Regions from separate parts of the Solibacillus sp. FSL K6-1554 genome, predicted to be linked through region 2. Evidence: riboswitches for the same ligand, from Rfam matches in the RefSeq annotation. Region 2 holds a riboswitch; the other holds the start of a gene.
The links. Region 2 has a riboswitch for S-adenosylmethionine ahead of MHB58_RS18475 (bifunctional homocysteine S-methyltransferase/methylenetetrahydrofolate reductase). Riboswitches for the same ligand answer to the same signal wherever they lie in the genome.

Region 1 (5,644 bases), 770 kb from region 2:
CTGCACTAAACCTTGCTTTGCAGGATGCGATACTTCTGCAGCAGCAGCTGGATGTGCACCAGTACCTTGACCTGCTTCGTTTGAGTAGATGGCACGTTTTACACCCCAGAAAATTGCGCTACCGATCATCCCGCCAAATACTGCATCTGTAGCGAAAGCACTACGGAAAATTAAAGCAAACACTTCAGGCACAGCTGTAATATTCATAATAATAATAATAGCCGCTACTAACAAATACGCTAATGCCATGAATGGTACTAAAATTTGGGCAGCATTTGCAATACGCTTAACACCACCAAAAATAATAACCGCCAGCAGGAGAATCGTAACTAGTCCAGTTACCCATGGTTCAATTCCAAATGCATTATCAACTGCACCTGCGATGGCATTTGCCTGAACTCCAGGCATTAAAAATGCAACAGAGATAATCATCGCAATGGCAAAAATAACACCTAATGCACGTATTCCAGTTGTTTTTTCAATGTAGAACGCCGGACCACCACGATACTGTCCATCTTTTTTCTCTTTATAAATCTGAGCTAACGTCGACTCCATATACGCCGTTGATGCCCCGATAAATGCTGTCACCCACATCCAGAACACCGCACCCGGACCACCGAATGCAATAGCTGTTGCGGTACCAACGATATTACCTGTACCGACACGGCCCGACAATGCAATCGACAATGCCTGGAACGAAGATACACCTGCTTCTGATTTTTCTCCTTTGAACATTAACTTGAACATGTCTCCAATTAGCCTGACTTGTGCAAACTTTGTTAGGATAGAGAAAAATAAACCAACGATTAAAATACCATAAATCATAACAGGACCCCATAAAATATTGTTGGCCCATCCTACAAAATCATTCAAGAAACCCATACTATACCCCCTTTGTTGAAATAATGTATTAATTTGAAATTTAGTATATTACAAATATTCGAAAATTTCGATATATTTTTTTTAAGGAAATAAAAATAAACCTAACAAAGTATGATTTTGTTAGGCTTATCACTATTCAATAATATATCCCAAGTCTCTTAAAACATTATTAATATAATCTATCGTAAATTTAAAAACATCTTCCCGTTCCACTTCAAAATAAAGGCTGTGGAGGCAACCTTTCCATTGCTTATAGTGAAACTCGGAAAGCGTATGCTCTGTTATCCATTTCTTAGATGTACTAATGTCTGAAACTTTATCATTTTCACCCGTCATTAATAATACTGGGATATCCGGAAACTTCAATTCAGGGTTACGGATTGTCCGCGACATTTGCTGCCAGTCGCGATACCATTTTACCGTCACCATACTCTTCAACGGTAATTGCTCTTTTAGTTCCATTAACACATCTGTGTTCCGCGTAAGATGGTGAGGCTCCAACTCATGTTTCAGCTTAACATTCGATGTAATGGCGCTGAAGCTTGATAAAGCATTCGACAATTTTCCCGGTGCCAGCTTTAAATTAAACCAGGGGGATGCTAAAACAACACCCGCACATTCTATTTTATTGTTCTGAAGTACATACGTAGCTATTGCAGCCCCTAGGCCATTTCCTACGATAAAAAGCGGTACGTTATATTCTAGTGCCACTTTCAATAATACTTTTGTATACTTATAATATTCTTTAAAATCTTCATCATGATACGTTGTATACTTTCCTTGCTCTCCATGTCCAGGTAAATCCCCCATTACAACATGAAAGTGTGAGCTGCGGAACTTTTCAATTAACCATGCGTACCACCGATGATGTTCATATGCGCTATGAAGAATAACGACTACGGCTTTTGGTTGTTGCTCTGTTTCCCATTTCCACATGGCCAATACTCCTTACATATAAAATATTTTTATGACATAAACACGTGATCCTTTAATTCAGGAATGAGTTTGCCGATTATCAAAAAATTACGATATTGCACCTTCTTTAACATCGGCATCATTATATTACTATTTATTTGTATAATTATAATACATTCCGTTCTAAAAGAAATGTTAATTGAAAAATCTTCACGTTTTGTTACGATATCTATAGATTTATCTACAATTTTATAGAAGAAATGAGGAAATGCACATGATTTACCCTTATAAGGATAAAATACCAACGATTCACCCTTCTGCATTCATTGCAGACTATGCCACAATTACCGGTGATGTAACAATCGGTGCCGAAACTTCAATTTGGTTTAACACGGTAATTCGTGGCGATGTAAACAAAACTATAATTGGTGACCGTGTCAGTATCCAGGATTTGAGCTGCCTTCACCAAAGTCCCGCTGCCCCTCTCATTATTGAAGACGAAGTAACAGTAGGTCATCAAGTTACATTACATAGCTGTACAATTAAAAAACGCGCTTTAGTTGGTATGGGTTCCATCATACTGGACGGGGCTGTTATAGGCGAGGGTGCATTTATTGGTGCCGGCAGTCTTGTACCACCGGGAAAAGTGATTCCTCCCAATTGTTTAGCGATGGGTCGCCCAGCAAAAGTCGTACGTGAAGTGACAGCAGAAGATCGCGCAGATATGGATCGGATAATTTCAGAATATGTGGCAAAAGGGCAATACTATAAATCACTTCAAAAATAATTTAACAGTCATTCCCCTCTTTGAATCTTATAAATCTATACCTTGTTAAAAAGAAATCTTATATAAGATCATAAAAAAGGAGCTATCCATTAAACTGGATGCTCCTTTTTATTATATTAAATTCCTGCTTTAGCTTTCAATTCAGCCGCTTTATCCGTACTTTCCCATGGCACATTTAAATCTGTGCGACCGAAATGTCCGTATGCTGCTGTTTGCTTATAAATCGGACGACGTAAATCAAGCATTTTAATAATGCCCGCAGGACGTAAATCAAATAGCTCACGTACCCAGTTCACGATTTTTGATTCTTCTACTTTTCCTGTACCGAATGTATCAACCGCGATTGATACAGGTTGTGCAACACCGATTGCATACGCCAGTTGCACTTCAGCACGGTCAGCTAGGCCAGCTGCTACAATGTTTTTAGCAACATAACGTGCTGCATATGCTGCAGAGCGGTCAACTTTTGTCGCATCCTTACCGGAGAATGCTCCGCCACCATGACGCGCATAGCCGCCGTAAGTATCAACAATAATTTTACGACCTGTAAGACCTGCATCTCCTTTAGGCCCGCCGATTACGAAACGACCTGTTGGGTTGATGAAGTATTTTGTTGCTTCATCCAATAATTGAGCAGGAACAACCGGTTTAATAACGTGCTCTTTAATATCTGTTTGAATTTGTTCTAATGTTGCTTCTTCATCATGCTGTGTTGAAATAACGATTGTATCCACACGAACAGGTTCATTGTTTTCATCATATTCGATTGTTACTTGTGTTTTACCATCCGGACGTAAATATTCCAATTCTCCTGATTTACGTACTTCTGTTAAACGACGTGCTAATTTATGAGCTAAAGAAATTGGCATCGGCATTAATTCCGGTGTTTCGTTACATGCATAGCCGAACATTAATCCTTGGTCGCCTGCACCGATTGCTTCCAGTTCATCATCCGTCATTGAACCTTCACGTGCTTCCAATGCTTGGTCAACACCTTGTGCAATGTCAGGTGATTGCTCTCCTACAGCTACTAGTACTGCAAGGTTTTCCGCATCAAAGCCGTACTTACCGCGTGTGTAGCCGATTTCTGCCACTGTATCACGGATAATTCCTTTCATATCTACATAAGTAGAAGTTGTAATCTCACCAGATACTAGTACTAAGCCTGTTGTTACCGTAGTTTCACAAGCTACACGTGCATTTGGATCTGCAGCTAAAATAGCGTCTAAAATGGCATCCGAAATTTGGTCACAAATTTTATCCGGATGTCCTTCCGTTACACTTTCTGATGTAAACAGTCGACGATTTGTCATGTCATTTCCTCCTAAATCACTTTGGCAATTGTTTTTTATTGATACGGTACTCATTACCCATGTCCGTTATATAAAGCAATTACGCTAATGCGTATCTACCTTTTAACGTCAAGCTATATTTGCTTTAACACGAGGGTCTGAAAGGCTGTAACTATATAATTTTCGCTCAGCACGAAATTGTAAAACAAAATAAAAAAAATCCTTTCTCTCATAGCCGTGTTCATCACACGTGAGGAAAGGATATTACGTTTCGTTACCTTTCACTCTTATCGTTCAAGGGAATTTTTGCCCTTGCATCAGGTTGGCACCAACACGTATAAAATATACGCAGGTTGCCGGGTTTCATAGGGCCTGCCCCTCCACCAGCTCGGGATAAGAGTATCCGTTCAATTAAACATCTTACGCAAAAAAACAAGTGCTGTCAACAAATTTTGACGTATTTCGCAATGTTTAAAATTCCGGAAAAAATAATTTGCAATTAGTATAGATTATTTCACTTAATGTGTTATACTATTTTTGAATTAGGAATCAACTCCCCTCTATAAGGGAATACTATAAAAAAGGATGGTATTTAATAGATGAATTCGGTAGAAATTGCTAACGAGCTGAAAGAACTTTTAAACGGGGAAAACATCAAAACTCAATTATCTGTTCCACAATTAGTTGAAAAAGCTACATCACGCGGAGAAGCCGTGCTGACTGTTGAAGGTGCATTACGTGCCCAAACAGGAAAATACACTGGCCGTTCTCCAAAAGATAAATATATAGTAAAAGAAGAAATTTGCAACAATAAAATCGATTGGGGCAAAGTTAACCGTCCGATTTCTGCAGAGGTATTTGATAAACTTTATGTGAAAGTTGTAAATTACTTAAAAGAACGTGACGAGTTATATGTATTCAACGGTTTTGCAGGTGCAGACAAAGAGTCTCAATTATCCATTAAAGTAATTAATGAATATGCTTGGCATAATCTATTCTGTCATCAATTGTTCATCCGCCCAACAGCAGACGAATTGGCTAAACATGTTGCCGAGTTTACAATCGTATCTGCGCCAAACTTCAAAGCAGATCCTGAAGTAGACGGTACAGGATCGGAAACATTCATTATAACATCTATTGAAAAGAAAATCATCTTAATCGGCGGAACTGAGTACGCAGGTGAAATGAAGAAGTCAATCTTCGGTATTATGAACTACTTATTGCCTGAACAAGGTATCTTCCCAATGCATTGCTCTGCAAACGTTGGTGAAGGTGGCGATGTTGCATTATTCTTCGGTCTATCTGGTACGGGAAAAACAACTTTATCTGCTGATAAAGATCGTAAATTAATCGGTGACGATGAGCACGGTTGGTCTGATAACGGCGTATTCAACATTGAAGGTGGATGCTATGCAAAAACAATCAACCTATCTGCTGAAAATGAGCCGGAAATTTATAATGCAATTCGCTTTGGTTCAGTACTGGAAAACGTTGCGGTAGATCCTGAAACACGCGAATGCGACTATGCTGACGGTTCATTAACAGAAAATACACGTGTCGCTTACCCTATCGACTATATTGACAATATTGTGTTACCATCAGTAGCAGGTCATCCAAATACAATCGTCTTCTTAACAGCCGATGCATTTGGTGTATTACCTCCTATTTCTAAATTGACAAAAGAGCAGGCAATGTATCACTTCCTAAGTGGTTTCACATCAAAACTTGCCGGCACAGAACGTGGTGTAACAGAGCCAGAACCAGTATT
Region 2 (5,644 bases):
TCATATTGCAATGGCTCGATACCTGATACGACATGTCCGTGCGTTACATCTTTCGGCTCGCGTGGTTTATAGCCATCTACAGCTTCGCGGATTGCCGCGATATGTGCTGGCGTTGTACCACAGCAGCCGCCGACGATGTTCAACCAGCCTTTTTCTGCAAAGCCTTGCAGTTTTTTCGATAATGACTCCGGTGTTTCATGATAGCAGCCTTCCTCGTCCGGTAAACCGGCATTCGGATAACAGCTAATATATCCATTTGAAAGCTCTGCCAATGAACGGATATGATCGGTCATAAATTCCGGACCTGTTGCACAGTTCAGTCCGACAGACAACGGCTTAATATGCTCAATAGAAATATAAAATGCTTCGATTGATTGCCCGGCAAGCGTTGTTCCCATTGGCTCAATTGTTCCTGAAATCATGACAGGCAGCTCTTTGCCAAGTTCCTCAAATGCACGGTGAATGGCAATCGTTCCCGCTTTAACATTGAGCATATCCTGGGAAGTCTCCATTAAGAGCAGATCCGCCCCAGCTTCGATTAGCGCTTTTGCCTGTATATAAAAGTTTTCTTCCAACTCTTCAAATGTAATACCGCCTGTTACCGACAATGTTTTTGTAGTAGGTCCGATTGCACCTGCGACAAAGCGCGGCCATTCTGGTGTCGAAAACTCTTTTGCCGCCTCTAGTGCAATTTTAACCGCCCGCTTATTAATTTCAACCGCCTTGTCACCTAAGTCATATTCATCCAATACGAGTGGTGTACCGCCAAACGTATTGGTACAAATAATATCAGCGCCAGCAGCTAAATATTCACGGTGGATTTTACCCAATACATCAGGTCTTGTCAGCACCAGGTTTTCATTACAACCGTCTAAGTCTTCTCCGCCAAAATCTTCATATGTTAGGTTTTCTGCCTGAAGCATCGTCCCCATGGCACCATCGATGATAAGTATTCTTTTTTGTAATTGCTCATGAATCGGGTGATTATACATTCGACTGAACTCCTTTACTTTCCACATCATATTGTTTTACATAGTCCATTAATTCCAGCGTCATATCATAGCGTAAAAACGGTGTAATTAAATAAATACCGTTAAAGTATTCACACGCTGTATCGAGCAGCTCTTTAGCAATCGCAATTCCTTCTGCTGTCGATGCTTCCTTGTCATCCCCACAGGCAGCCATGCGCGCAAGTACTTCATCGGACAGTTTAATGCCCGGTACTTCATGATGTAAAAATTCCGCGCTGCGTGAAGATGTTAGTGGCATAATCCCGATATAAATCGGTGTTTCCAAATGCTTCGTCGCCTCATAGATTTCGATAATCTTTTCTTTCGTATAAACCGGCTGTGAAATAAAGTAATCTGCTCCATGCTCGATTTTCTTTTCTAAACGGGCTACAGCACGGTCCAGTACACGAACATTCGGATTAAAGGCAGCGGCTACCGAGAAATTTGCCTGTTTACGCAGCGATTTCCCAGTAAAAGAACCACCTTTATTTAACTGCTTAATTAGAGAAATCAGTTCCATTGATGAAACATCATATACGCTCGTCGCCCCCGGGAAATCCCCTACTTTTGTCGGGTCTCCTGTCACGACAAGAATATCATGAAGTTCCAGTGCATCAAGTCCCATTAAATGTGACTGAAGCCCAATTAAATTTCGGTCACGGCATGTCAAATGCGGCAATGAACGAATTCCTTGCTCTTTTAAAATCGCAGCCATCGCGATATTACTGATGCGCGGTGAAGCAAGTGAGTTATCAGCCATCATAATGACATCGGCTCCTGCTTTAGATAACTGTTTTGCCCCTTCTACAAATCCGTCAATTTCCAGATGACGTGGCGTATCCAGTTCCACTATAACTGAACGTTCACGTTTTGCTTTTTCGTGGAGCGGCTCCTGTTTGCGTGGCTCCGGAATTCGGACAAATTGTGTAGACCTGTGTTTTTCTTCCTTCGTTTCAATTGGCTGCATATTCGCCAAACGTTTTTTTACGGCTGCAATATGCTTCGGTGTCGTCCCGCAGCATCCGCCAATTAAACGGACACCTTGGTTTACGAGTTCAACTGCTGCACGTGCGAAATAATCGGTTTCCGACTCATAAACTACTCGACCATCTTCAATGTCCAATAATGATGCATTCGGATAAGCTGATAAAAAAGCTTTATTCGGTAAATTAACCCCTTCAAATGCCTGAATTGTATGGAAAGGACCTAATCGGCAGTTACTCCCAACAATATCTGCACCTAACCTTTCCAAGTCTTGAAACGCTTCATTTAACGTCATTAAATTTTGAAGGACACCCGGTTCCTGCATCGTCACTTGAGCAATGATCGGCAAATCGGTCATCGAACGTAATAGATGGACACAATGCGATAATTCTTCAAAATCGTAATACGTTTCCAATAAAAATCCATCCGGTTCACCTGCTAGTAATACTTCCGCCTGTTCTTGGAACGCTGCTAAAATTTCATCTAATGTTGCATCACTTTTACGAATTCCCCGAATACCACCGATTGTTGCCAGAACATATTGCCCATCCAGGGAAGCTGCCCGCTTTGCGATCTTTAACGCTGCTTCATTAAACTCCTTCACACGATTTTCATAACCATAACGTGCAAGCTTAATGCGGTTAGCTCCATATGTATTGGTCTGAATAATATCTGCACCTGCCGCAATATATTCACTATGAATTTTCTCTATAATATCAGGACGGGCAATATTCATTTCTTCATGGCAATAATCCAACCCATATGAATAAAGAAGTGTCCCGATTGCTCCGTCGGCTGTTAAAACCCGTGTTTGTAATTCTTCAAGTAAACCCATTGCCTTCACTCCATCATTTACAGTATTTTCAGTATTTTAACGATACAAAAAAGCCTTCTTTCATTAAAGAAAAGAAGGCATAGTAGTTATCGACTTAATCCCTTCTCATCTTCTGGCATTCGCCACTGGATTTAGCACCTGACTTAATGTTGGTTGCTGAAGTTTCATCGGGCCAGTCCCTCGACTTCTCTTGATAAGAAATAATATGAATTTTTGAAATATTTAAATGAATCATAACGTTATCTAATACGTCCGTCAATACCCTTTAGCTGAATGAAGTATTTTTTTACATAATTCGACTAATAATGTGTTCAGCTGTTTTTTTGCCGTTTTGAATACAAGCACCGATTCCTACTCCGAAATAGGCACATCCTGCTAATAGAACATTCGGGTAATCCGTTGCCAGTTGCTGTATAACTTTTGATAAGGCTTCATTATGCGCCAAATCATAGCGCGGCATTTGGTCAATCCACTTTGTTACATTAATGACAGTTGGATCCGCTTCAACACCTAAGCTGAGACGAATGTCTTCCAATGCAACTTTTGTCAGTTCTTCATCTGACATGGCTGCCAACTCTTCATAGCGCGGATTAATATCTTTATAAAACAAGCGAACGAGTAAATTGCCTTCTGCTGACGTATGCTTCCATTTACGGCTCGTCCATGTCGATGCATTACAAATTAAATCACTATTATGCGAAACGATAAAGCCGGTACCATCAGCCGGTAATATATCGTCCGGTACATCAAAGCCAACATACATCGTTAAAGTAGATGCCGTCGTGAACTTTTTCAGCTGTTCCTCTAATGAATTATCCTGTATTACATAATGTACCGTCTCATTTGGAACGGCCAGTACAACAATATCTGCCAATATTGTTTCATCTTCCAGCACGACTTCATATTGCTCACCTTTTTTTAGAATTTGCTTTGTTACTGTCTTTCTCATGAATTCAACTTCCGGCAGCTGTTCTTCTAAACGATTGATTAATGCTGATAAACCCGGACGGAAAGAAATAAACTTCTTATTCGCAGCTTTTTCGAATTGCTCGCGATGTGCCTCGAAGCCTTTAATAATCGATCCGTAGTTGTTTTTATAATCCACTAAATACGGCAATGTAGATGCCAGGCTTAATTGATATAAATCGCCTGAATAAACTCCTGCCAATACTGGGGCAATTTGCTTTCGAACAATTTCTTCACCTAAAAAATATTCTAAAAACGTACCGATAGAGCTTTCTTTAGTAAATTTAGTATTCGGGATTTCTAAATCTTGAAGGGCCCTCTTCTTTCCTTCTTCTGAAATTAACGTACTTGACATGAGCGATTCTACACTCATCGGAATACCGAATGTCGAACCTGCCGGAATAGCATGCAGCTCGTTATTCGTATGAATGTAGGAAATACCTGTTTCGTTATAGACAAGCTCTGATTCAAAATTAAGCTCCTTAACAAGCTCCAATACCCCTGGATGGCGTGCTACAATTGAATCAGCCCCTGTTTCCATAATAAACCCTTTATCGTATTCGGAATGAATTTTTCCGCCTAAATATGCGTTCTTTTCAATCAGTATTAACCGCGCTTCCACGTTTTGCTCATGCATTTTATTTTTCAGATAATGCATCGTACATAGCCCGGTAATTCCTCCACCTACAACTACTACTGTTTTCATATCCATTCTCTCCTATTTCGTTCGCTTCTCTTCTTATAGTATAAACTTTTTCATACGAAATATGGTCAGATGGGTATTACAATTTTCAGAACTCCATAAGAAAAGCCACCCTACCTCGACAGATTCCCAGGTAGGATGGCCTCTATTTTACTTATAAGAAAGTTGCTTTGTCAGGGAAATTATTTCTGCTTCCAAAGATGTAGAACGTTTATCAAAATAGCGTATACGTTCATTGCTGCGGTTTTCTAAATGTTTGTTAAGATCTAGCATATTTACAGCGTCGCCGGCAAATAGCTTTAAAGTACGAACACCAGATTCAATTTTCCGAACTTCTTTTCCATATACAAGTGCGGAATTGTCTGTTGTTTTACCTTTTTTCAATTCCAAAATATTCGTATTAATAAGCTCATCAATTTGATCGTAACGTTTGTTTTGTTTATCAGTCATCATTTGAATTTTTTGTTTGTATTTAATAACATCTTTATGGTCTAATCCAGTTTGGACATAGCTTTTTAAATATTCGACAATTGTACATAGCGTCGTCAGATTCTCTCGCTGTTCTAATAGCATTTGTTGTAGTTTTTGAATACTATCCTCATTATGATCAGAAGAGAATTGTTGGACTGCAAACATATACATAAAAATTCCCCCTTCTTAATACTTTCCCCTTATAATATATTTCCTATTTTCCATTAAAATTAAACCTATATTTATCAATGAAATAGGTCTAATTTATGACAAGGAAATAGAAAATCAAAACTTTTTAGTATCTATTACATTATTATTCATATATATCGTTATTTAGAACTTTTAGCTTTTCTTGCCACTTGGCAGCTTCTGCTATATCCCTCTGTTCGTAGTAGCTTACTACTTTTTTTGTTGCTTCCATGTCTCCCAGCAAGCTTGCTTTTTTATAGTAATGGATTGCTTTTTCATTATTTCGTGCTACCCCATGACCATTTTCATAGCAGTAGCCGATATTAAATGTTGCATCAACATGAAACTGTCCGCTCGCTTTTAAAAACCATTCCAACGCTTTTTCATTATCTTGCTGTTGACCGAGCTCTCCTGAAAAATAAATCATACCCATTCGGTACATTGCTTCTTCATCTTGCTTTTCTGCACTGCGGGAATAGTAAGCAA

Region 1: it holds a riboswitch for S-adenosylmethionine, as region 2 does, so the genes downstream of both, metK (methionine adenosyltransferase) here and MHB58_RS18475 (bifunctional homocysteine S-methyltransferase/methylenetetrahydrofolate reductase) in region 2, are expected to answer to the same signal.

The regions. Positions count from the first base shown of each region.
Region 1 is NZ_JBBOSS010000001.1:2,947,332-2,952,975, forward strand. Features, by position in the region: gene MHB58_RS14605 (alanine/glycine:cation symporter family protein) at 1-882, opposite strand, end outside; gene MHB58_RS14610 (alpha/beta hydrolase) at 1,015-1,818, opposite strand; gene MHB58_RS14615 (gamma carbonic anhydrase) at 2,072-2,584, shown strand; gene metK (methionine adenosyltransferase) at 2,701-3,897, opposite strand; SAM riboswitch class I at 4,161-4,276, opposite strand; gene pckA (phosphoenolpyruvate carboxykinase (ATP)) at 4,476-5,644, shown strand, end outside.
Region 2 is NZ_JBBOSS010000001.1:3,716,051-3,721,694, forward strand. Features, by position in the region: gene metH (methionine synthase) at 1-992, opposite strand, end outside; gene MHB58_RS18475 (bifunctional homocysteine S-methyltransferase/methylenetetrahydrofolate reductase) at 985-2,829, opposite strand; SAM riboswitch class I at 2,932-3,029, opposite strand; gene hemG (protoporphyrinogen oxidase) at 3,116-4,501, opposite strand; gene MHB58_RS18485 (chemotaxis protein) at 4,649-5,140, opposite strand; gene MHB58_RS18490 (tetratricopeptide repeat protein) at 5,283-5,644, opposite strand, start outside.